Regions from separate parts of the Massilia sp. KIM genome, predicted to be linked through region 2. Evidence: predicted binding sites of a transcription regulator. Region 2 holds the regulator's gene; each other region holds the start of a gene.
What was found. Region 2 encodes sigma-54, which starts transcription at its own class of promoters, with help from an activator protein. Its sites were predicted from a motif close to TGGCANGNAANCTGCTTT; they were not measured.
Positions count from the first base shown of each region.

Region 1 (5,007 bases), on a different contig from region 2:
AGCTGGGACTGGCACGTGAAAAGCCCGCATGCGAGCGAGACCGCCGAGCCCTTCATGATGCTGTCCTCGCCCTGGCGCCTGACCCTGCTGTTCTTCGTGGCCGGGGTGGCCTCCCGCTTCCTCCTCGAGCGCCTGGGCAGCGCGACCTTCCTGCGCCAGCGCAGCCTGCGCCTGCTGCTGCCGCTGCTGTTCGGCATGGCCGTCATCGTGCCCGTCCAGCCCTGGCTGGAAGTGGTCGAAAAGCTGGGCTATGCCGACGGCTTCGCGGCCTTCCTGCGCCTGTACTACAGCGGCTACGGCGGCTTCTGCCGCGAAGACTGCCTCGACCTCCCCACCTGGAACCACCTGTGGTTCCTCGCCTACCTGTGGGTCTACACGATGCTGCTCGGACTGCTGGCAGCCCTGCTGCCCCCGGCCCGCATCGAGGCCCTGGCGGCCCGCACCGGCGCGCTGCTCTCGGGCTGGCGGCTGCTGGCGCTGCCCGCCATTGTGCTGGGGCTGCTGCGCGTGTGGCTGGCCGAGCGCTTCCCAACGACCCATGCGCTGGTCGACGACTGGTACAACCACGCCGCCTACTTCCTGCCCTTCCTGCTCGGCGCCCTGATGGCCCGCGCGCCGCGCTTCTGGGAACAGACCAGCTCGCTGCGCTGGCATGCGCTGGTCCTGGCCCTGGCCGGCTGGGCCGCGGTCGTGGTCTGGAGCGCGGCCTACGACAAGCTCACGCCGGAGCTCATCGCCCTCGTCAAGGCGCCGATGCGCTGTGTCTATGCCCTGTGCGCCTGGAGCGCCATCGTGGCCGCCTGCGGCTTCGCGCGCCGCCACCTCGATGCCGACGGCCCGGCGCGGCGCTACCTGGGCGAAGCGATATTGCCGGTCTATATCGTGCACCAGAGCCTCATCGTCGTGCTCGCCCACGCCGCCAAGCCGCTCGGATTGGCGCCCGGCATCGAGGCGCTGCTGCTCGCGGTCCTGACCCTGACCGGGTGCTTCGCCTTGTTCGAGGCAGTGCGCCGCGTCGGCGTGCTGCGCCCGCTGTTCGGCCTTGCCTCCAGGCGCTTCCCTGCAAGGGAGGCGAACGACGAAGATGGCGCGGCCGCCGGCCAGCGGCGCCCGCGCGCCGCCTAATGGGTGGCGCTGCCGGGCGGGCGCATGTCCGCACTCGCCTGCGCGCGCGCCTGCTGCATGCCCTGCTCCATGTCGCGCTGGGCCGCCTTGCCCTCTTCGCTGCCCATGTGCATGCCGCCGCCGGCCCCGTCGGGGCGGGCGAAGGGGTCGGCCATGTTGCGCATCGCCTCCTGCTGGGTGCGCAGACCGCGCTCGGTTTCCTCGGCCGCGCTGCGGGCTACCTCGTCGACCAGGGCGCGCGCGGTGCGCGTGGCGTTCTGCACATGTTGCTCGGCCACGCGCGCCAGCTCGACCTGGGCGTCGGCGGCCACGCGTGCGATGTGCTGCTGGTAGGCGCGCAGCTTGTCGGTGGTGGGCTGGGCGCGCGCAGCCGCCGCGCCCAGCACCTCGGTATGGCGCTCCGCGCCCAGCACCTGCCGGCTGGCGAGGGCGCTTTCTTCCAGCAGGGTCTGGGCCAGCTGGATGTTCAGGTCGCAGAGGTGCTGGAAGGAACGGAACAGGGATCTGGAAATGTCGTTGACGAACGCCGTCTGTGCGTCCAGGTGACTGCGCACTGCCGGCGTCACGGTCGGTGGAAACGGAAACATGGTGGGCCTCGCTCAGGGGTTGGACGGAGTGCCCGCAGCGCCAGCTGCAGGCGCAGGCTTGGGCACGAGCTTAGAAGGTAAAGGCCTGGCCGCGGGGCCGCTTGATGTGCCCCAAAAGTGTCCGCCGCCCGGGCCGCCGGTCCTGGCGCGATCTTTGCATCAGAGAAAGCACCTGAACTCGTCCGTGAGGTGCCGATGCTGTTAGCAAACGATGTGATCGCGTATCCAGGACCGCCGTCCCAGGCCCTGCGCATCCTGTGGATCGATCGCGAGCGGGCCCTGGCCTGGGTGTTCGCACTGCGCCAGGAACGCGCCCTGCCGCGGCAGGTGGAACTGGGCTCGCTGGTGCGCGACGTGCAGGACGGCCGCGCGCGGCTGCTGCCGACCGACCCCTATGCGGCCGCGCGCCCGGCCGGGACCGTGCCGCCGGCGCACGCGGCGCTCCAGGCGCGCGCGCTCGACGCCGTCCAGTCCCTGCATGCCGGCCTGCCCGCGCTCTACCAGCAGCGCGAGCGCGCCGCGCTGCTGAGCGCCTACGCCGATGCCCACGGGGTGTCGCGCGCCACCCTGATGCGCTACCTGCGGCGCTGGTGGGAACGCGGCCAGACGCCCGAGGCGCTGCTGCCCGACTACGCCAACTCGGGCGCGCGCGGGCGCACGCGCATGGCGAACGCGGGCGTCAAGCGCGGCCGGCCGCGCAAGGGCCTCCTTCCGGGCGCCAATGCCGACGCCCGCATGCGCGCCATTTTCGTGGCCGCCGCCGCGCGCTACGCCGCCACCCACGAGGTGTTCTCGCGGCGCGCCGCCTACCGCCAGATGCTGGCCGATTACTTCCATGACGCCGAGCCGGGCGTGGTGCCGAGCTACGGCCAGTTCCGCTACTGGCTGGAGCGCGATGCCCAGACCCTGCCTCCCGGCGCGGGGCGCCGGAGCGCGCCCTGAGCATGCCAATCCGGTGCATCGGCGTCACGCAATGGTGCAACGCCGCATTTTCAGATCGCGGCGCCCTGCACCGGCCCGTGCGGCCCGTCGGCGCGGGCGAAAAACAAAGTGTGGACGGGAAAAATAAACTTTGTGTGACACGGCCTGGCATGGCCAAGCGTCAATACAGCGCGAGAATGGCCGTGAACAAACATTATTCGACCAGGATGGCTTACCGCTAACTTACATCTGCAAAATCGTCTTGCAAACTATATTTTGTTTGCAAATCGTTCTCATTTACCGCATTCCCTTGGCACGGCTATTGCTGAAAGACAGCTCGAGCGAGTAAGTCTTTCCTGTCTTGACCATGAGGTGCGGATGAAACGTTCGACCACGTCGCTGACGCGACGCGAATTCCTGTACCGCGCGGCCGCCGTCGGCGGTTCGGCGCTGTTACTCAACACCCTGAACGCCTGGGGCATGGGGATCCAGTCCCGCGCCACGGCGCCCCCGGCCCTGAGCGGCAGCGGCAAGGGCAAGAAAGTGGTGATCCTCGGCGCCGGCCTGGCCGGGCTCACCGCGGCCTACGAGCTGCGCAAGCTCGGCTACGAGTGCGAAGTGCTGGAGGCGCGCGGCTTCGCCGGCGGGCGCTGCCAGACGGCGCGCAAGGGCTTTCGGCTGCAGGAGCTGGGCGGCGAGGAGCAGGTGTGCCGCTACGACGCCGGCCATTACCTGAACCACGGCCCCTGGCGCATCCCGCTCGACCACCAGTCGACCCTCTACTACACGCGCCAGTTCGAGATTCCGCTCGAGATCATGGTCAACGATAACGACCATGCCTGGGTCTATCTCGAAGACGGCGGCCCGCTGTCCAGGCGCCGCCTGCGCGGCGCCGAGATCAAGGCCGACATGCGCGGCCATGTGGCCGAGCTGCTGGCCAAGTCGGTGCGCGGCAGCCAGCTCGACACCCTGCTCACCCGCGACGACCAGGCCCTATTGCTCGACTACCTGGCCCACGAAGGCGCGCTCAGCAAGAGCGACCTGCTCTACCGGGGCCGCAACGGACGCGGCTGGGCGGTCAATCCCGGCGCCGGGCTGAAGCCCGGCACGCCCTCCGACCCGCTGGCCTTCCGCGACCTGCTGGCGTCCAAGGTGGGCCTGGTCTACAGCGCGGTCCAGGAGTATCCGATGCACGCCACCATGTTCCAGCCGGTGGGCGGCATGGACCAGATCCCGCAGGCCTTCGCCAAACGTCTCGGCAAGGCCGTGCGCTACCAGGCAGAGGTGCAATCGATCCGCCAGGGCCAGGGCAAGGTGACCGTCAACTACAAGGACCTCGCCAGCGGGCGACTGGCCAGCACCAGCGCCGACTGGTGCCTGTGCACGGTGCCCCTGTCGGTGCTGCGCGGCATCGACACCGATTTTTCCGATGGTTTCAAGGCCGCGATCAAGGCCGTCCCCTATGCCCCGGTGGGCAAGATCGGCCTGCAGATGAAGCGCCGCTTCTGGGAAGAGGACGACCACATCTACGGCGGCCACGTGCTGACCGACATGAAGGGCATCAACGTCATCTCCCTTCCTTCCGGCAACTGGCAGCAGAAGAAGGGCGTGGTGCTGGGCTACTACCACTATGCGCTGGACGCGATCGAAGCGAGCGCCCTCAGCCCCGCCGAGCGCGCCGAATTCGCGATGGCCGCCGGCGAGAAGATTTTCCCGGCTTACCGCGACGCCTACGAGAACGCCTTCTCGGTGGCCTGGCACCGGGTCCAGTACAACCTGGGCGGCTGGGCCGACTGGAACGAGGCCGCGCGCAAGTCCGCCTATCCGGTGCTGCTCGAAGGCCAGGACCGCGTGCTGCTGGCCGGCGAGCACCTGAGCTACCTGACCGGCTGGCAGGCCGGCGCCATCGAATCGGCCTGGCAGCAGATCGAACAACTCCACAAGAGGGCAAGCGCATGACACCCCGCATCCTGATTTCCCTGCTGCTGCTGGCGGCCCCGTTGACCCTCCCGGCCATGGCCCAGGACGGCCCCGCCCGCCCCGACGGCAAGACCCTCTACGCCAAGAACTGCGCCGCCTGCCACCAGGCCAACGGGCGCGGCATTCCCGGCGCCTTCCCTGCCCTGGCGGGCAACGATTTCCTGGCCGGCGCGCCGGTAGAGGTGGCCACCGTGCTGCTCAAGGGGCGCGGCGGCATGCCGGACTTCAGCGCCAGCCTGGACGACGCCGAGATGGCCGAGGTCCTGAGCTACGCCCGTAGCAGCTGGGGCAACCGGTCCGGCGCGGTCAGCACCCAGGAGGTGCTGGCCCAGCGCAACGCGCTCCAGCTGCCGCCCGCCAGCCGCAGCCGCTTCGGCAACCAGCACTGATCCGC
Region 1 is NZ_MVAD01000001.1:262,647-267,653, reverse strand. It holds gene B0920_RS01305 (acyltransferase family protein) at 1-1,125, shown strand, start outside; gene B0920_RS01300 (phasin family protein) at 1,122-1,712, opposite strand; gene B0920_RS01295 (hypothetical protein) at 1,908-2,654, shown strand; gene B0920_RS01290 (flavin monoamine oxidase family protein) at 3,012-4,592, shown strand; gene B0920_RS01285 (cytochrome c) at 4,589-5,002, shown strand.
Region 1: B0920_RS01290 (flavin monoamine oxidase family protein) is a predicted target of sigma-54. The motif match lies at 2,945-2,962, and genes of this name have one in related genera.

Region 2 (5,007 bases):
GCGCCTGGTGGTGCGCGACGTCTCGCTGCAGGTCGACTGCGGCGAGGTGGTCGGGCTGCTGGGGCCGAACGGCGCCGGCAAGACCACCTCCTTCTACATGATCGTCGGCCTGGTGCCCTCGGACGCCGGCAGCATCGACATCAACGGCACCGACATCTCGAGCCTGCCGATCCACCGGCGCGCGGTGCTGGGCTTGTCCTACCTGCCGCAGGAGGCCTCGGTGTTCCGCAAGCTGACGGTGGAGGAGAACATCCGCGCCGTGCTCGAGCTGCAGAAGCAGGACGGCAAGCCGCTCACCAAGGAGCAGATCAACGAGCGCCTCGACACGCTGCTGGCCGACCTGCAGATCGAGAAGCTGCGCGAGAGCCCGGCGCTGGCGCTGTCGGGCGGCGAGCGGCGCCGCGTCGAGATCGCGCGCGCGCTCGCCACCAATCCCCGCTTCGTGCTGCTGGACGAGCCCTTCGCGGGCGTCGATCCGATCGCCGTGATCGAGATCCAGCGCATCGTGCGCTTCCTGAAGGAGCGCAAGATCGGTGTCCTGATCACCGACCACAACGTCCGCGAGACGCTCGGCATCTGCGACCGCGCCTACATCATCAACCAGGGCGCCGTGCTGGCCTCGGGCCGGCCCGACGACATCATCGCCAATGAATCCGTGCGCCGCGTCTACCTGGGTGAACACTTCCGCATGTAGACATGAAACAGTCCCTGCAGCTACGCACTTCCCAGCACCTTGCACTGACGCCGCAACTGCAGCAGTCGATCCGCCTGCTGCAGTTGTCCACGCTCGAGCTGCACCAGGAGATCGAGCAGATCCTGTCCGATAATCCGATGCTGGAGCGCCTCGACGATCCGCTCGACCGCTCGGTGCGCCTGCTGGCAGATGGCGCCATCAATAACGCGCCGCCCAATGGCGAAGCGCCGGCCGCCACGCCCGGCGCGGCGGAAGGCGAGGCCGCGCCGGCCGAGCACGCCGACGGCGCGGACGGCGCCGCCGAGGGCGGCGAGCGCGAGCTGCACGATGGCGACTGGGGCGAAGGCGGCGGCGGACGCGGCGGCGACGACGAGGACGGCCGCCCGCAACTGGAAGCCAGCAGTGTCACCCTGCGCGAGCACCTGATGGAACAGGTGCGCACCACCGGCTGCTCGGCGCGCGACCGCGCGCTGGCCGAGCTGGTGATCGACGCCCTGGACGACAACGGCTACCTGGAAGAACCGCTGGACGAGATCCACGCGCGCCTGCCGGAGGAACTCGAGATCGAGATGGACGAGCTGCGCTGCGCCCTGGCCCTGGTGCAGAGCCTGGACCCGATCGGCGTGGGCGCGCGCAGCGCCGGCGAATGCCTGGCCCTGCAGATCCGCCGCATGCCCGGCGTGCCCCTGGTGACGCGGCGCCTGGCCCTCAAGATCGTCGAGGGCTACCTGAGCTGGTTCGCCCAGCGCGAATACAGCAAGCTCAAGAAGGCGCTGGACTGCGACGACGAGGACCTGCGCGAGGTGCAGGCCGTGGTGCGCGCCTGCAATCCGCATCCGGGCGCGGCCTTCGCGGCCAACGTCTCGGACTACGTGGTGCCGGACGTGATCGTGCGGCGCGCCAAGAGCGGCTGGGCGGTGTTGCTCAATCCGGACGTGATGCCGCGCCTGCGCGTGAACAGCCTGTACGCCTCGCTCATGAAGCAGGGGAAGTGCGAAGGCATGAACGCCCAGCTGCAGGAAGCCAAGTGGCTCATCAAGAACATGCGCCAGCGTTTCGACACCATCCTCCGTGTGGCAGAGGCCATCGTCGAGCGCCAGAAGAATTTCTTTTCGCACGGTGCGGTTGCCATGCGGCCCCTTGTTTTACGTGAGATAGCTGATACACTAGGTCTACACGAGAGCACAATTTCCCGTGTCACAACGCAGAAGTACATGCTGACCCCGCACGGCATGTTTGAGTTGAAATACTTCTTCGGAAGCCATGTCGCCACCGAGGCGGGGGGAGAAGCCTCTTCGACGGCGATCCGCGCGCTCATCGCGCAATTGACAGGAGCAGAAGACCCTAAGAATCCATTATCCGACAGCAAGATCGCGGAGATGCTCGGGGAACAAGGCATGGTCATTGCGCGCAGGACGGTCGCGAAATACCGTGAAGCGCTCAAGATCCCTCCCGTCAGCCTCCGCAAAGCCTTGTAACAGCGCTGCCCACTCCTGCCTTGTGCCTGGGCGGCGCGACATCTTCAAAGGAGTGTGTATGAACCTCACAATCAGTGGACACCATCTCGAAGTGACCCCCGCTATCCGTGAATACGTTCAGAATAAGCTCGAGCGCATCATTCGGCATTTCGATCAAGTGATCGACACCCATGTCTTCCTCTGCGTCGACAATCTCACTGAGAAAGAAAAAAGGCAAAAAGCGGAAATCAACCTACAGGTATCGGGGAAAACCCTGCACGTGGCCAGTGTCGCGCAAGACTTGTACGCCGCGATCGATACCCTGATGGATAAGCTGGATCGCCAGGTTCTGAAGCACAAGCAAATGCTCCGCAGTCATGACCACATGGCGCTGAAGCGCCTGCCGGAAAACGGCGACGTCGCTGCAGCCTGATCGGCCGCAGGGCACCACTAGCAAGGGCGTCTGAGGGGACGCCCTTTTTGCATCCGTGTTCTGTAAAATGCTTATCTTTTCAATCACAGAACACGCCATGACCGACCACGTCCTCACCCGTGTCGCCAATCGCACCGGCATCATCACCCTGGACCGCCCCAAGGCGCTGAATTCGCTCTCGCTCGAGATGGTGCGCGCGCTCACCGCGGCCTTGAACGCCTGGAAGGACGACGCCGGCGTCGCGGCCGTCCTCATCACCAGCAGCAGCGACAAGGCCTTGTGCGCGGGCGGGGACATCCGCTTCTTCCACGAGGTCGGCCACGCCACGCCCCAGGGCGGCAGCGCGCTGCTGGAAGACTTCTTCACCGAGGAATACGCGCTCAACCACCTGATCCACTTCTATCCCAAGCCCTACATCGCCATCATGGACGGCGTGGTGATGGGCGGCGGCATGGGCATCGCCCAGGGCGGGCCCGGTTGCGGGCTGCGCATCGTCACCGAGCGCACCAGGATGGCGATGCCGGAGGTGAACATCGGCCTGTTCCCGGACGTGGGCGGCAGCCACTTCCTGTCGCATGCGCCTGGGCAGCTGGGCAATTACCTCGGCTTGACGGGGCTGACCATCGGGGCGGCGGATGCGCTCTACGTGGGGCTGGCCGACGTGTTCGTGCCTGGCGCGGCGCTGGGCGAGCTGCATGCTTTGATCGAGGCGACGGCGGGCGAGGAATTGCCGGCGGCGATACGTGCGTTTGCCGCGCCGTTCGCGGATCAAGCCGGGGCGAGCGAGCTGGAGGCGCAGCGTGCGGCGATCGACCGGCACTTCGGGTCGGATTCGGTGGCGGCGGTGATGGCCTCGCTTGAAGCGGACGAGAATCCGTTCGCGCAGAAGGCGCTCAAGGCGATGCGCTCGCGTTCGCCCCTGATGATGTGCGTGACGCGCGAGCTGCTGGCGCGCGGGGCGCAACTCGACGTGGCGGACTGCCTGCGCATGGAGCGCTCGGTGGTGCGGCGTAATTTCGAGCACGGCGAGGTGCTGGAAGGCGTGCGGGCGCTCGTGATCGACAAGGACAATGCGCCGCAGTGGAATCCGCCGACGCTGGAGGAGGTGAGTGCGGAGATGGTGGCGCGCTTCTTCGAGCCGGTGTGGCCGGAGTGGGCGCATCCTTTGCGGCATCTGGACTGACCCGCAGCCCAAGCTTTCAGCCGCTAGCCTCAGCACGTCATTCCGGCGAAGGCCGGAATCCAAGTTTGCGTGCAGACCCGCTGCGTTAAACGCCCGTCACTGCGCATAGGAATTGGATTCCGGCCTTCGCCGGAATGACGTGCTGGGGCTGCGGGTGCAAGGGGGGCTGGCGTGCATGCACGCAAGTGCCAGTCGCGGCGCGAACAACGAGCAGCACTCAGCGAAGAGCGAACAGCGAACAGCGAGCAACACTCAGCGAAGAGCGAACAGCAAACAGCAAACAGCGAAGAGCGAACAGCAAACAGCGAAGAGCGACCAGCAACCCCGCGCCGCCGTCACCTCAAGCCGTCAGGTTCTTCGGCTGCTCCCGATGCCTCACGATCACGCGCTCGGTCGCGCCGAAATACGCCCCCAGCCTTTCGGCCATGTACACCGAGCGGTGCTGCCCCCCGGTGCACCCCACCGCCACGGTGAGATAACTCCGGTTGTCGGTCTTGAACGAGGGCAGCCACTTCTCCACGAAGCTGCGGATGTCCTCCAGCATCTCGGCCGCGCTCGGCTGGGCGTCGAGAAAGGCGATCACCGGCGCGTCGCGGCCCGTCAGCGGGCGCAGCGCCAGATCGTAATAGGGATTCGGAATCGCCCGCACGTCGAACACGAAGTCGGCGTCCAGCGGCACCCCCACCTTGAAGGCGAAGGACTCGAAGAACAGGGTCAGCGGCGCGTGCGCCACCTCGGCCAGTTCCTTGATCCAGGCGCGCAGCTTGTTGGCCGAGAGTTCCGAGGTGTCGATCACGTGCCCCAGGTTCTCGATCGCCGACAGGCGCTCGCGCTCCTCGGCGATGCATTCGATCAGGGTGCGGCGCGAGGCCGGGTTCTCGCCCGGGCGCAGCTCGTGCGACAGCGGGTGGCTGCGGCGGGTCTCGGAGAAACGCGCCACCAGCGAGTGCGTGCTCGCGGTCAGGAACATCACCTTCACAGAGTGGCCTTCCTCGCGCAGCCGGCGCACGCTCACCGGCAGCTCCACCAGCGACTCGGCGCTGCGGGCGTCGACCGCCACCGCGATCTTGCCGGTGCCGGACTCGTTCACCATCGCCACCAGGGCCGGCAGCAGGGCGGGAGGGAGGTTGTCGACGCAGTAGTAGCCCGCGTCTTCCAGGACGTTCAGGGCAACCGACTTGCCCGAACCAGAAATACCGGTAATGAGGACGATGTGCATGATGCGGCGATGATACCGCAG
Region 2 is NZ_MVAD01000003.1:201,120-206,126, reverse strand. It holds gene lptB (LPS export ABC transporter ATP-binding protein) at 1-694, shown strand, start outside; gene B0920_RS21170 (RNA polymerase factor sigma-54) at 697-2,172, shown strand; gene hpf (ribosome hibernation-promoting factor, HPF/YfiA family) at 2,231-2,584, shown strand; gene B0920_RS21160 (enoyl-CoA hydratase/isomerase family protein) at 2,682-3,767, shown strand; gene rapZ (RNase adapter RapZ) at 4,108-4,986, opposite strand.

Region 3 (5,007 bases), on a different contig from region 2:
GGCGGAGCCAAGGCTTGCCATTTTACCGCGATCGACTCGGCTGGATGCTGCAAAAAGCACACGGTGGGTTCGCGCGAGCCAGCACGCCTGAGTGTCGGTTTTTTTTACACTCGACGCCAGACGGAAAACCACGCTTGAACTAAGTCATTGATTTGACGACATGTTAGTATCCGTGGTGCAATTCTTGCTTACAATCCCGGTTATCTGGGAGAACAACATGAAACGCATCATTTGCAAGACTATCGGGGTAATGGCGCTGGTCCTCGGCGCGGCCGGCGCGCAGGCCGGGGTGATCGCCAGCGACAATACCTACGGCGTGTTCGACAAATACACCGGCACCCGCACCCTGGACGTGAAGACCCACGGCACGATCGCCGACCTGAACATCCTGGTGTCCTTCTCCAAGTGCGACAATCCGGTGCTGGGCGCGGTTGGCGGAGCCTGCGCCGGCGCCGGCACGCCCTACGAGAACGAGATCGTGATGCGCTTGACCAGCCCGACCGGCGTCAAGGTCGACCTCGTGCTGGAGAACACCTTTAACCTGGGCAGCAGTGGCGCCGGCCAGGTCAGCCTGATTTTCGATGACGAAGGCGCGCCGCTCGGAACCCAGGTGCAGGGCGGCAGCTTCAAGCCGGTCGGCAGCTTGAGCGCCTTCGACAAGCTCGACGCTTTCGGCGCGTGGACGCTGGAACTCGGCGACACCAGGCGCCTCGATCCGCTCGAATATTATTTCTCCCAGCTGATCGTCACCTTCGCCGGCGAAGAAGAGGAAGGCGAGGAAACGCCCGGCGGACGGGTGCCGGAACCGGCTTCGCTCGGGCTGCTGGCCTTGGGCCTGGCCGGTATGCTGGCCGCGCGCCGCCGGCGTTAGCGTCGGCGGCGCCGCCAGCGTTTGCGGGGACTTACTTGAGCGCCGTCGTCCGATGGCGGCGTGCTTTTCGGGCCCTGCTGGCGAGCGCAATCAGCGCGATTCCGAACAGCGATACGGTGCCCGGTTCCGGGACCGCTCTGGTAACGACGCTGAGGTTGTCGAAACCAACGGGGTCGTCTCCACCAGAAGTCTCGAACACGAGCCAATCGACATTCGTCCAGAGCGGGCCGTGGAACTCGAGCGTCTGATACAGATCGCTGTAGTAGTCGGCATAGGCGGTTCCACCTTTGGAAGAGCTCAGGGAGTAGGCGCCGCCGTCAAGCCCTGCGGTAAACATCAGCGACTTCAGGCTGAAGCTCGCACCGTCGACCCGGGCCACGTACATGAGTCCCGGATAATAGACGCCATCGGGCAAAAGCTCGCTCTTCCCCAGATAGTCCTTGTTATAGCCGAACGTCGAGCCTTCATAACATCCGCTGTTATCGAAGGTGAGCGACTTCCCGAAGGGCGAGGGCACACCCATGTATTGGGTATTAACATGAAAATGGCAGCGCGCAGAAAATACGAAGTCGCCGATGACAAGGTTGGCAGTCGGGTTTTCCGAGCCGGTCAGGTTTTCGAAATCGAAGTTGATGACTGCGGCCGACACCTGCTGGCACATCGCAGCGAGAGTGAGGATCGCTGCCAGCAGCGCGTGGAGTACGGTTTTCATAAGGTCGTTCTTTACCTAAAACATGGATGAGTCCCGGCCCTATGATGAACTCGCATGGGGCCGGCATATTGCGCTGCTACAGTTCTGGAGAAGCGTGGCGAGCCTGAGTGTGACAAGCACAAAGCGTGCCCCTAGGAAATAATCTAACAAAAACAAACAGTTAGTTCCTGGCCTTTCACATTTTCTCGCCTGAATGTAAATTTCTCCGACACTTGCCTCCACATTCTGGGCCGGCGCGCCGCTCCTGCCGATGCCGCGATCCCATCCAACTCGCTCTCCTAGCGCCGGCTGTCGCCGCGCCATGCCCCGGGCGCAACGCCCACGAGTTTCCGAAAAGTGCGTCCGAAATGGACCGTGTCGGCAAAGCCAGTCGCCTGCGCGACATCGGCCAGCGACAGATCGGAACTGGCCAGCATCGTCTGAGCGCGCCGGATCCGGCTATTGAGCTGCCACTGATAGGGCGCCAGTCCCGTGGACGTCTTGAAGGCACGGCTGAAATGGGCCTGCGACAGGTTGACGATGCCCGCCAGCGTTCCCAGCTCGATGCGGTCCGGGAAATGCGCCTCCATGTAGTCGACCACCCGCCGCAACTGCCAGGGCACCAGGCCGCCGGGCTTGTAATCGCTCACCGGCGATACCGAAAACAATTGCGAGGTAATGGCGGTGATGATGCCGTCTCCATACAGCTGCATCGACGGATCGGGATGGTTGACCGCTTCCGACAGCAGCCTGGTCAGGTTCCAGATCCGCTCGTTCGTGAAGCGCAGCCGCGGCGCGCTCACCCTGTTGGCGTCCATCGTCATCTGCATCGATTCGCTCAGGACATCGAAGTCGAACACCAAGGCGGCGTCGACGATGCGCCGCGCGTTCATCGAATGCCCCCACAAGTCCAGCCCGGCCGGGGCGAAATACATATGGCGCGGCGCGTGGGCGACCGGGCAGGGCGTGCTGGCCTGCAGGCGCGGCTCGCAGACGCCGCCCGATTCCTCCAGCACGACGCTCAGGCGCGGGTGGGCCCCATTCGGAAGCAGGCTGACGCATTCGCCCACGCAGTCGTAGCGCGTGACGGCGAGCTTGACGCCGCGCCATGCGCGCTGCGACTGCGCCACGCCGACGACGTTCGGGGACAGGGCTCGTGGTGGTGCGGGCTGGGCGCGCATGGTCTTCTCCTTCTCTGGTTCATCAAGATGCGTCCGGCATGCGCCGGACGGTGTTCCCTCGGGCAGTCCCGCCGGCGCCGGCAAGCCGGGCGCAGGATCGGACCATCAACAGCAGGAACGGACATTGTTGCTGCGATATCGCATTGCTATCGTTCTGTCTCGACGCCTCTCCACTCACACGCCACGACAAAGGACAGCAACATGAGCAAGAACGGACTCGACGCGCTCCTCCGGCCCGAAGACAGCATCCTGGTGCTGATCGATCATCAGCCCTTCCAGTTCGCGACCCTGCACAGCCACGAACCGACGATGGTGATCAATAACGTGGTCGGCCTGGCCAAGTCGGCCAAGGTCTTCGGCGTGCCCACCGTGCTGACCACGGTCCTGGAAGAGCGCGGGGGATACATCATCAAGGAATTGCAAGATCTCTTCCCTGAACAAAAGCCGATCAATCGCACCTTCATCAATACTTGGGAAGATGCGCGCGTGACCGAGATCGTGAGGACGAGCGGTCGCAAGCAACTGATCCTCGCGGCGCTCTATACCGAAATCTGCCTGGCGATGCCGGCCATCCACGCGCTGGCCGACGGTTACGACGTCTTCATCGTCACCGATGCCTCCGGCGGCGTGTCGGCGGAAGCCCACGACATGGCGGTGCGCCGCATGGTGGCGGCCGGATGCGTGCCGATCACCTGGATGGCGGTGATGTCGGAATGGCAGCGCGACCATGCGCGGCCCACGGGCGAGGGCATCGCCAGGGTCGTCGCCGAGAACGGCGGCGGCGCGTCCGTCGCGCTCGCGTGGGAGCTTCAGCTCCTCGCCACCCATGCGCATGCCTGAGGTAAAACCGGTGGCGCGTGCGGGGATAATCATCATCGTCGGCGAAGAAGCCCGGAATGGTTTAGGGGGTGTGAAGCGAGCTTGTATAAGCGCTAACACCCAATCGATTTTGCAGGTTTGGCAAGGCAGGCGCTAGTAGCGTTGCTGGACTTGCTGTGTTGCGCGAACTGGAACGCCGCCGCCCCGACGGCCGGTGCGGCGCGTTCGGGGACTTGAAAAGGAAAGCGGATGGTGGAGGCAAGCCTGGACGGACGATGGGACCCGCCGTGGTCCTGGTGGGGGAGGCCGTGGTGACCGCGCCCGTCTCCAGGCGCCTCGGCGTCTGGGCAGGCCTTCGGTATAGTGGCGTGCATCGTTCATCGCGCCGCGCCGCGCCACCGGGAGCATCGTAGTGGATATCGAAGAGTTGCAGACCTTCGTCGAAGTCGCCGACGCGGGGGGCATTTCGCCGGCCGCCCTCCGGCTGGGCGTGTCCAAATCCATCGTCAGCCGGCGGCTGGCGCGGATCGAGGCGGAGCTGGGCATCCAGCTACTGTCGCGCACCACGCGAGGCGCCTCGCTGACCGAAGCCGGCGCCGCCTTCCGCGACTACGCGGCGCGCGCCTGCGCCGAGATCGCCCAGGCCAAGGAAACCATCGTGCCCGAAGGAGAGCTGTGCGGGCGCCTGCGCGTGGCCGTGCCGCTGTCCTTCGGGCCGACCCATTTCGCGCCCGTGCTGGCCGAGATGGCGCGGCTCCACCCTCAATTGCACATCCACACCTGCTACAGCGACAGGCTGGTCGATCTCGTCACCGAAGGCTACGATTGCGCGATCCGGCTCGGCTTCCTGCACGATTCCAACCTGATGGCGCGGCGCGTCGGGCCGCTGCATGGGGCCGTGGTCGCGAGTCCCGCCTATATCGCGGCGCACGGCGCCCCCGAGACGCCGGACCAGCTGCTCGCCCACGAAGCCCTGATGCAGGCCGCCGAGTCCTGGCACTTCATGGATGGCGACAGGATCGTGTCGATCCGCCCCCAGGGGCGCTTCAAGGCGGACAACGGCATCGCACTGGTGGCGGCCGCGGTGGCGGGACTGGGCGTCGGCTACCTGCCGGTCGGCCTGATGCTCGAGCACCTGGATTCGGGCGCCCTGGTTCCCGTCATGACGCGCTATCCGATACCACAGGCGGGCGTGTATGTGGTGCGGGCCCCGAGCCAGCATCCGGCGCGTAAGATCCGGGTCCTGACCGAGCTCCTGATCGCCTACTTCGAGTCCGATCCGCCCATGTCCCGCAACTGGCCGCATTCCCAGCCCGCCCGGGCTTAACGTTCATCACACCACGGAGCACAAGACATCATGATTGAGATGGTCATCGAGCAGCGACGCCGCAGCCTCGGCAACAGTTTCGAGGTCGGCCGCGTGCTGCCCTACGCGAAGCGGCGCA
Region 3 is NZ_MVAD01000002.1:1,161,274-1,166,280, forward strand. It holds gene B0920_RS19960 (PEP-CTERM sorting domain-containing protein) at 218-871, shown strand; gene B0920_RS19965 (PEP-CTERM sorting domain-containing protein) at 903-1,583, opposite strand; gene B0920_RS19970 (helix-turn-helix domain-containing protein) at 1,862-2,743, opposite strand; gene B0920_RS19975 (hydrolase) at 2,945-3,583, shown strand; gene B0920_RS19980 (LysR family transcriptional regulator) at 3,975-4,889, shown strand; gene B0920_RS19985 (pirin family protein) at 4,920-5,007, shown strand, end outside.
Region 3: B0920_RS19965 (PEP-CTERM sorting domain-containing protein) is a predicted target of sigma-54. The motif match lies at 1,697-1,714, and genes of this name have one in related genera.

Region 4 (5,007 bases), on a different contig from region 2:
GCGAACCGACCGCGATCAGGAGGTTGTTGACCAGGGCCAGGTGCAGCATTTCCTCGGTGGCGATGGCGATGATCTCGGCGCGCCAGCGCTTGACGGCGGCCAGCTCCTGGGGGAGCAGGTCTTCCTCCGTGCTTTGCTTGAGGGAGAATGCGGCGTACAGGTAGCTGCACATCAGGCAGTGCTCGACCTCGGCGGCCTCGGCGAGCATGCTGATCAGTTGGTCTCGATGGGTGGCGACTGCCAAGTTTCCCTCCTCCATGCAAGCGCGGCGCACACGCCCTGGCGCCCGGCGTCTTGCGTGCCAAATAGGTGATGGCAGCAATGTAACCCAAGGGGGTGGGGAAACTGGCCCGGCACACGCGAACACTGTGTCCCGGATGAGCGAACAATCGCGTCAGGCGGCGCTCATCATGGCCAGTCCGGCGCCCTCGCCCGCTTGCGCCAGGCGCAGCACCTCGGCGGCCGGCGCCGGCTTGCCGAACAGCCAGCCCTGGGCATACTGGACCGCGTGCCCGCGCAGGAACTCGGCCTGGGCCTCGCTCTCGATGCCCTCGGCGATCATGCGCAGCCCCATCGCGCGCGCCATCGCAACGATGTGGCCCACCACCTGGCTGGTCGGGGCCCCGGTGCCGATCGCCTCGATGAAGGAACGGTCGATCTTGAGGTAGTCGAGCTCCAGGGTCTCCAGGTAGGACAGGCTGGAATAGCCGGTGCCGAAGTCGTCGACGGCGATGCCGACGCCGCGCGCGCGCAGCGCCGCGATGATGCGGCGGGCGCTGTTCACGTCGAGCAAGCCGCGCTCCGTGATCTCGACCATCAGGCTGGACGCACCGGCGCCGGTGCGCTCCAGGAAGCGGTCGACCATTCCCAGCAGCGCCTCCGAATGCAGGTCGGTGGGGCACAGGTTGACGGCGAGGTGGAAGCCGGGATGGGAGGCGAGGAAGGCGCCCAGGTCGGCCGCGGCGAGCTCGAACACCCTTTCGGTCAGGCGCGACATCATGCCGCTCCGTTCCGCCACCGGGATGAAGAGTTCCGGGCCGATCGTCTCTCCGCCCGCGCGCCGCCAGCGCAACAGGGCTTCCAGTCCGACCCAGCGCCCGCTGTCGAGGTCGACGATCGGCTGGTAGTGCAGGTGGAATTCGTTGCGGCGCAAGCCCTGCCTCAGCGCCGTCGGGAGCGAGCGCTGCTGGCGCGCCAGCAGCAGGACGGCGGCCGCCAGCGCCAGCCCGAAGAGGGCCCCGGCCGGCACCAGGCGCCACGCGATCGCCGCCGCGCGCTCCTCGAGGTAGGCCATCGGCACGGCGGCGACCGCGACGATGCGAAACTCGGGGGAGCGCCGCAGCGCGACCAGTTGGCCGCCATCGATGAACACCGCCTCCGCGCGCGCGCCGAGCCTGGCCAGCCACTCGCGCTTGACCAGGCCCTTGGCCAGCTCCGGCGGGCCCCGGCGCAGGGCGTCCAGATGCATCACACCCAGAGCCACGCCGGGGATCGCGGTCGAGGTGTCGAGTGGCAGGTCGCGGTGCACCAGCACCGCGAAACCGTTGCGCACGACCGCCATCAGCGGCGAGGCGCCGGGCGTGTCGACCGGCACGCGCGGATGGATCAGTACCCCGCGCGCGGTGCGGAACACATCGCCGCCCAGGGGGATAGGCGGGCCGCCCATCGACGAGCAGACCACGGCGCCATCGCGCACGTGGCCCATGGCCTGGATGTAGGTCGAGGTCAGGTCGAGCTGGCGCATCAGGCGCAGCGAGGCTTCCGAACAGGGACCGTCAGGCACCCGCTCCAGCTGGGTGAAGACCCGCCCGGTCTGGCGCGCGGTCTCGTCGGCGCGGTGCAGGACGTCCTGGGCATAGGTCTGCGCGATCTCGGCGGCGGCGACGAAGCCCTGGCGCCGGGCTTCCTGGAATGCGAACCAGGGCGGCAAGACGACGCATGCCGCCGCGACGCCGATGCTGAACAGGACGATCACCCGACCGCGCATGCTTCCTCCGAAAAAATGCCTGGCGCATGCGGACCACGGACGCCGCCGCAGGCGAACGCAGTATAGCGCGGGGCATGGGGACCAGAGCGGCTTTTTGCGGGAGGCGGTCGGAACAGCCGTCAGACCGGCCGCCTGCCCGCCGCCGACGCCCGACGCGCTTGTCGGGAGGCTTTACACCGGGAATCCCCGGTGAGACCCAACTTGATAAAAATCAGGGACTTGCGAATTTGGCACGTTTCTTGCTGAGCAACGATAACATATGAACAACAGAGGATGCCGCATGAAACGACTTCTCGCCACCACCCTCCTTGCGCTGTGCGCCTCGGGCACCGTGACCGCCGCGCCGGTCCTCGGCCAGGTCTACCTCGACGCCGCCAACCAGAAATGGACCTACATCGGTTCGTTCAACGTCAGCGACGGCCCGCAGTGGTCCAACGGCGGCATCACCTACAACGGCATCGAAGCCGCCACCCTGCTGTTTGGCGCACCGGCGCCTGGCGGCGCCTACGCCCTCAGCACGGACGACGACTTCGTCAACCACCTAGCCTGGTACGACGGCTATGGCCAGACCCAGCATCTGGACAATGGCGGCGGCAACGTCGGGCTTCCCGAAGACATCAACGAGGATCCCGATGGCGACGGCTACACCTTCGCCGGCTTCGGCCTGGGCGACTGGTCCGCGTACATCCGGGACCACGACGAAGCGCTCAACTCCGTCAACTACGTGTTCACCCGCCTGGACGATGTCCCGGGCCGCGTCCCCGAGCCCACCTCCATCGCCCTCACCCTGCTGGGCGCCGCCGCGCTGGGCGCGGCGCGCCGCAGGAAGGCCTGAGCGGCGCCCAGGCGACCGCGCGCGTCGGCAGCAGCCGCGCGCGCTGCCGCGATGGCGAGGCCGGCCGGCCAGACTTGGAATCAAGGCCTGAGCGCCGGCCTGGTCACCGGATCATTTTGTTCAATACTGCTTCGGGGTCTCGCCTTAGGCTGTGGTTTTCACTGTTCAGCGGAGAACCACGATGCACGATCCAGGCCCAGCCCAGTTTCCCCCCGCATGGCAGGCGGCCAGCCGGCAGGCTGCCGAAGCCCTGCGCCTGCTCGCCCTCGACGAGGCGGTCAAGGAACGCTTTCTGCGCGACCCCGAACTGAACCGCCTCGCTGGCCGGGTCGCCGCGCGCTACATCGCCGGAAGGAACATCGATGACACCCTGCCCGCGCTCGAGCGCATCCGCCGGCGCGGGCACCACGTCTCGGTCGAGTACATGGGAGAGAGCTGCCGCGACGGCGCCCAGGCGGACGCCGAGACCGGCGTGTTCCTGGCGCTGATCGACGCGCTCGACGCCGCGCGCATGCCGGGCACGATCTGCTTCGACCTGTCGCACGTCGGCTCCCTCGTGAGTCCGGAATTCGGCTACGAGAACGCGCGCCGCATCGCCATCGCGGCGGCGCGCGGCGGGCGCGAGGTCATGATTTCGATGGAAGGCGCCGAGCGCGCCGACGCCATCTACGCCATCTATGCGCGCCTGCAGCGCGAAGCGGGGCTTTCCCATGTCGGCATCACGGTGCCGGCCAAGCTGCACCGCAGCGCCGAGGATCTGCCGCGCCTGCTGGAGCTGCCCGGACGCATCCGGCTCGTCAAGGGCGCCTTCGCCGAGCCTGACAGCGTGGCCCTGCGCCGCGACGATCCCCTGCTGGGAGAGCGCTACCGCGCGTATGCGGCGCGCCTGATCGACAGCGGCCACCTGTGCTCGATCGCGACCCATGACCGCGCCATCCAGCAGGACCTGGCGGCCCGCTTGCAGCGCTCAGGTGGCGCCGGCGGCGGCCAGGTCGAGTTCGAGTCGCTGATGGGACTGGGAACGGAGCAGATCGACGACCTCCAGCGGCGCGGCTTCCGCACCCGCGAATACGCGGTGTTCGGCGAGGAATACTTCCTGTACGTGCTGAACCGGATCGCGGAGGAGCCGAGCCGGCTGTTCCAGGCGGTCAGCGACCTGCTGGCGCCCCAGCCGCACTAGAAGGACAGGGTCAGGCTGCGCGGGCAGTGGTCGCTGGTCTCGATGCGCTGTCCGGGCGCCTGCACCACCGCGCTCTTGCGCGAGCCGAGGTCGGCCTGCTGGCGCGCCGCCAGCGGGCCGCTGAGCACGATGTGGTCGAGGCCCGAGAAGCCGCGGCAGCCAGGGTCGACCCCGGTCAGCGGCACCTGGCGGAGGGTTCTTGCGCCGTCGCTCAGCTCCTGCCACAGGTAGCGCGTCGCCACCTTGCCGTCCTTGTCGGCGGCCGGTACCCCGGCGGGGTCGCTGCCGTCCGCGCGCACCTGCTGCGGGCGGATCGCGGCCGCTGCTTCCTCGTCGATGCGGCGGTTGAAATCGCCCAGCAGCACATAGTCCGGGCTGCGCTTGGCCACGGCGTCGAGCCAGCGTTCGAGCGGGGCCACCTGACGGTTCAGCACCTGGCAGGCCGCCGCCCCGTCGTCGAGCAGACGCGCCTGGTAGATCGGGGTCGGCACGATGTTCGCGCAGCCGGATTTCAGGTGCACGTTCAGGAAACTCAGCCGGCGTCCCGGCCATTGCAGCTCGAGCGCGAGACCCGGGCGCACGCTGCGCGCCTGCGGGTCGCCGGGCTTGTCGCTGACCGCCAGGGCGCGCTCGACGCTGCAGGTGGCCGGCTCCGGGCTCAGGCTGCGCTCCCAGGCGAAGGCCACGGTCTGGAATCCGTCGTGCGACGCATCGCAGACGCTGAAGCGCTCGGCGTGACGTCCGAGCAGCTGTCTGACCACCTCCGCCGACCGCACCTCCTGGAAGGCGATGACGCGCACCTGCTGCGCCTCGATCAGCTGGTCGATCGTGGCTTGCAGGCCAGCCAGCTTGGCCGCGTAATCGGCGCTCGTGGGCGGCGCGCCCGCATTGCGGCCCTGGTAGGCGTTACAGGGCGCCATCATGGCCGCCAGGGCCGGACCGCCTGCCAGGCGTTCGGTATCGGCCACGCACTGGCGCGCCGCGCGGATCGCCTCCTCGCTGGCG
Region 4 is NZ_MVAD01000001.1:532,242-537,248, reverse strand. It holds gene B0920_RS02575 (ferritin-like domain-containing protein) at 1-244, opposite strand, end outside; gene B0920_RS02570 (EAL domain-containing protein) at 395-1,987, opposite strand; gene B0920_RS02565 (PEP-CTERM sorting domain-containing protein) at 2,268-2,822, shown strand; gene B0920_RS02560 (proline dehydrogenase family protein) at 3,004-4,002, shown strand; gene B0920_RS02555 (hypothetical protein) at 3,999-5,007, opposite strand, start outside.
Region 4: B0920_RS02565 (PEP-CTERM sorting domain-containing protein) is a predicted target of sigma-54. The motif match lies at 2,216-2,233, and genes of this name have one in related genera.